DNA from 2 places in the Streptomyces paludis genome. Region 1 is predicted to be linked to the other one. Evidence: riboswitches for the same ligand, from Rfam matches in the RefSeq annotation. Region 1 holds a riboswitch; the other holds the start of a gene.
What was found. A riboswitch is a leader RNA that binds a small molecule or an ion and turns the genes downstream of it on or off. The one in region 1 is predicted to bind cobalamin.

Region 1 (2,194 bases):
AGACCAGCGCCGCGACGGTCATCCTGGCCTCCTCGCACCTGGGCTTCTCGCTCTCCACCACCCAGTCCTGCTCCGGCGCCGTGATGGGCGCCGGGCTCGGCCGCAAGGGCGGGGTGGTCCGCTGGTCCACCGCGAGCCGGATGTTCATCGCCTGGGGGCTGACGCTGCCGGCCGCAGGTCTGGTCGCCGCGGGCGCCGAGTTCCTGACCGGGCAGGGCGACTGGGGTGTCGCGCTCGTCGCGGTGCTGCTGGTGACGATCTCCGGCGGGATCTACCTCGCCTCGCGGCGCCGCCCGGTCGACCACACCAACGTCAACGCCACCGAGGGCGCCACCGAGCCGGCCGAGCCGGCGACGGAGACCGCCCCCGCCACCGTCCTCACGGACGTGTCCGGCCTCTCGGCCACCATCCCCGCCCCCGTCCCCACCGGCACCACCACCGAGCCGGCACGCAAGGAAGTCATCGCATGAACATCGACTGGGCAGCGCTCGGCTCCGTCTTCGGCGTCAGCCTTGTGGCGACCGTCGCCCTCGTGGGCCTGTTCACCCTCGGCATCGTCGGTCTCGCCCAGCGGGAGACGGGCGGCGAGAGCGGTACGGGAGGTACCGGCGGCCCGGCGGTCTCGGTCCGTTCGGCGGGCGCGTACCTCTGCTTCGCGCTCTGCGTGGCGGCCGTGGCGTACGGGATCTATCTGATCGTGGCCTGACGGTCGCCGGGCGTCCGAGTGGGCCTCGGCACACTGTCCCCGCGCAGGTCAAGGCAGAGTTGACGGGCCCTGAACGGCGTGGTGGACTGCCGGGGCCATACACGGCGGCAGAAGAGGAAGCCGGTGCGAATCCGGCGCGGTCCCGCCACTGTCACCGGGGAGCCCGTCCACGACGGGCGCTCCCGGGAGCCAGGAACTCCTGCCGCCGCGTCACGTCGAGCCGGGGCGCGGACCCTGAGTGAGGACATTTCGCCATGCCTGGCTGCGGTTCCGCCGCCGTGCGCGGACCGAGTGCCGTACGGGCGCCCGCCGGCGCTCCCCTCGGACGCGCTCTCCCCGGACGCGCTCCCCTCGGACGCGCTCCCCTTGGGCGTACCGCCCTCTCCCCCGTCGCCCTCGGCCTCGCCGCCGGATTCCTCGCCGACCGGCTCTTCGGTGATCCGCGCCGGGGCCATCCCGTCGCCGCGTTCGGCCGGGCGGCCGGGGCCGTGGAGCGCGTGCTGTGGCGCGACGACCGGGGCCGGGGCGCGCTGCACACCGCCGTCTGCGCCGGTGGCGCCGCCGGGCTGGCCGCGCTGGCGGCCCGTACCGTACGCGGCCTTCCCGCCGCGGCGACCGTGCTCGCCGCCGCCGCGACCTGGACCGTGATCGGCGGCACCTCGCTGGGCCGGGAGGCGCGGACCATCGGCGGCGCGCTCGCGGCCGGGGACACCGAGGCGGCCCGGGAGCGGCTGCCGCATCTGTGCGGGCGCGATCCGCAGGCGCTGGACGACCAGCAGATCGCGCGCGCCGTCGTGGAGTCCGTCGCCGAGAACACCTCCGACGCGGTGGTCGGCGCGCTGGTGTGGGGGGCGGTCGCCGGGGTGCCGGGGCTGGTCGCGTTCCGGGCGGTGAACACGCTGGACGCGATGGTCGGCCACCGGTCGCCCCGCTACCTGCGGTTCGGCTGGGCCGCCGCCCGCCTCGACGATGTCGCGGGCTGGCCGGGCGCCCGGCTGACGGCCGCGCTGGCGATCGCCGCGGGCGGCGACCCCCGGGGCGCCGTACGGGCCGTACGGGCGGACGCCGCGAAGCACCCGAGCCCCAACGCGGGCCCGGTCGAGGCGTCGTTCGCCGGCGCGCTGGGCGTACGCCTGGGCGGGACGCTGGCGTACGGCGGCCGGGTCGAGCACCGGCCGGTGCTCAACGGCGGCGGGCGGCCGGTGGAGGTCGCGGACATCGAGCGGGCGGTCCGGCTCTCGCACCGGGTGAACGTGCTCGCGCTCGCGGCGGGCGTGGCCGGGCGCGCCGCGTACGGGCTGCTGAGGTCACGGGGACGGGCGAAGGGACGGGGGCGCCGATGACCGGCGGCGGACTGCTGGTGGCCGGGACCACCTCGGACGCGGGCAAGAGCGTGGTCACGGCGGGGATCTGCCGGTGGCTGGTGCGCCAGGGTGTGAAGGTCGCGCCGTTCAAGGGGCAGAACATGTCCCTGAACTCGTTCGTGAC
Region 2 (2,194 bases), 1.7 Mb from region 1:
CCGTGGCCCTCGCGGGGCGGGATGCTCACTGCCGTACACCTCAGAGCTTCTGAACTGGGAGAAAACCGACCTCGAACTCTACTTCTCCCCGCTACTGCTCCCCGCTCCCGCTCCCCGCCGAGGCATCAGCCCCCGCCCCAGCTCCCCCCGCCGCGGGAGGCGTCAGCGCGCCGGTTCGGCCGCCGGTCGTGCCGTCGCGCCGTCCTCGGCCGCGCGTTCCTCCTGGCCGGCCCGGAGCATCCGCTCCGCCAGCGCGCCGAATATCAGCCCGAAGGCAGTCCAGAGCACCGCCTGAACGGCGAGCGACGACAGCCGGAACTCCCAGAGCAGAGCCGCCGGGAAGGTCTCCGGAATGGCGTCGGTGTTCGCGGGCAGTACGAGACACGCCACGGCCACGGCCACGACGAAACCGGCACCCGCGGCGAGCGACGCGTTCCAGTTCCCCAGCCTCGGCGCGAGCCGTCGGCCCACGATGACCGCGGCGACCGCCAGCAGCACGCTCAGCAGGATCATCAGGAAGTACAGCGCGGTGCGCCGGCCGATGGTGTCCCCGTCGCCGACCGCGGGCGGGTTCGCCGGATACTTCAGGAACGGCACCAGACAGACGGTGGTGAAGGCCGCCCCGGCGATCAGCGCCGCGATCGCCCTCGGCCCGAACCGGCCGATCCGGCCCAGGCAGACGGCGAAGACCAGAGCGGCGATACCGCCCACGGCCACCCCGTACACCAGGACACCGGTGGCCAGCCCGAACGTCGACTGGACCGGCCTGCTGACGAGATCTCCCTCCTCATCTCCATGCGAATGGCCTGCGGAATCAGCATCAGAAGCGGAATCGGAATCGGAATCGGATGAACCCTCTGCTCCGTCGCCGTGCTCATGCGCCGGCGCGGAGTTGGCCTCCTCCTGCGCGATCGAGGCCCGTATGGAGGGCTCGCCCGCGAAATAGGCCAGTCCGAACGCGACAAGTCCGGCCAGCACGCCCGCGATCATGCCGCGGACCAGGAGGTTTCTGACGGTGGAGGCATGCATGCGCGTGATCTCCGTCAGTGGTCAGTGGCAGGGGAAGCCGAGCAGATGACGGCCGTCGTGCACCCACTCGTGCACCCCCGCCCCGGAGAACACCGATGTCGCGCCCTGTTCGGCACCGACGAAGTAGAGCAGCACCAGCATCAGCGTGCCCATGAACACCGCCCACGGCAGCACCGCGCGCAGCGGGAGCGGGGTCACCGGCGTACCGGCGTCGGCGGGTGAAATGACCGGATGCGCGATGGACTGCGCCATGACACAACCTCCTTGGGGAACTCGCGTCCCATAAGTGGAGCTTTGACGACGGCCATCGGGTCTGACTCACCCGGAACCCACCGCCTGGTACGCGGCCGGTCCCCGGCATACAGTGGCGCGACCGTGCCGGACTCTCACCGGACTTCCGTCTCGCCGTCGTGATATCGACGTGAAGGTACCGCGAACCGACAAGCGGGCCAAGAGGCCCTTTGCCCAGGAGTTGGCCCCCGCGTATGACCATGACCACACAGCTGTCACTGCATGTGTCCCTCATCGCCCCCGCCATCAGCCCCGCCCTGCGCGAGGCCCGCTTCGGCGAGACCGAAACCGAAACCGACCACGGCAGCGGGGACGAGAGCAACGACGGAAGCGACGACGACGGGCTTGACGCCACCGGGCTGCGCCAGGCCGAAGCCGTACGGGAGACCTTCCCCCGCGCCACCGCCCTCTACGCCTCCCCCACGCGCCGCTGCCGCCGGACCGCTCAGGCCCTCGGCCTGACCACCGCCCCGCTGGCCGCCCTCGCGCCGTGCGCCATGGGCCGCTGGCAGGGCAGGACCCTGGACGAAGTGGCCGCCGCGGAACCGCAGTCGGTGGCCGCCTGGCTGTCCGACCCGGAGGCCGCACCCCACGGGGGAGAGTCCTTGAGCGACTTCCACACCCGCGTCGCCCACTGGCTGGACACGGCCGGCGAGGCCCACAGCGACGGCACGACAGAAGCCGCCGGGCCCACCATGCCCCCCGCAACCGGCAGGCGCCTGCTCGTCGTGGCCGAGCCGGACTTCATCCGCGCCGCCACCGTCCACGCCTTGGGCGCGCCTGCGCGTACGTTCTGGAGGATCGACGTACGTCCTCTGTCCGTCACCGAACTCAGCGGACGCGACGGCCGCTGGAACCTGCGCCTCGGCCGCCC

Region 2: another riboswitch for cobalamin. It lies ahead of DVK44_RS12830 (CbtB domain-containing protein); the one in region 1 lies ahead of DVK44_RS05265 (cobalamin biosynthesis protein).

What each region holds. Positions count from the first base shown of each region.
Region 1 covers NZ_CP031194.1:1,212,634-1,214,827, forward strand. The annotation lists gene DVK44_RS05255 (inorganic phosphate transporter) at 1-470, shown strand, start outside; gene DVK44_RS05260 (hypothetical protein) at 467-706, shown strand; cobalamin riboswitch at 772-924, shown strand; gene DVK44_RS05265 (cobalamin biosynthesis protein) at 961-2,049, shown strand; gene DVK44_RS05270 (cobyric acid synthase) at 2,046-2,194, shown strand, end outside.
Region 2 covers NZ_CP031194.1:2,936,739-2,938,932, forward strand. The annotation lists gene cbiE (precorrin-6y C5,15-methyltransferase (decarboxylating) subunit CbiE) at 1-23, opposite strand, end outside; gene DVK44_RS12825 (CbtA family protein) at 163-1,029, opposite strand; gene DVK44_RS12830 (CbtB domain-containing protein) at 1,051-1,281, opposite strand; cobalamin riboswitch at 1,358-1,479, opposite strand; gene DVK44_RS12835 (histidine phosphatase family protein) at 1,515-2,194, shown strand, end outside.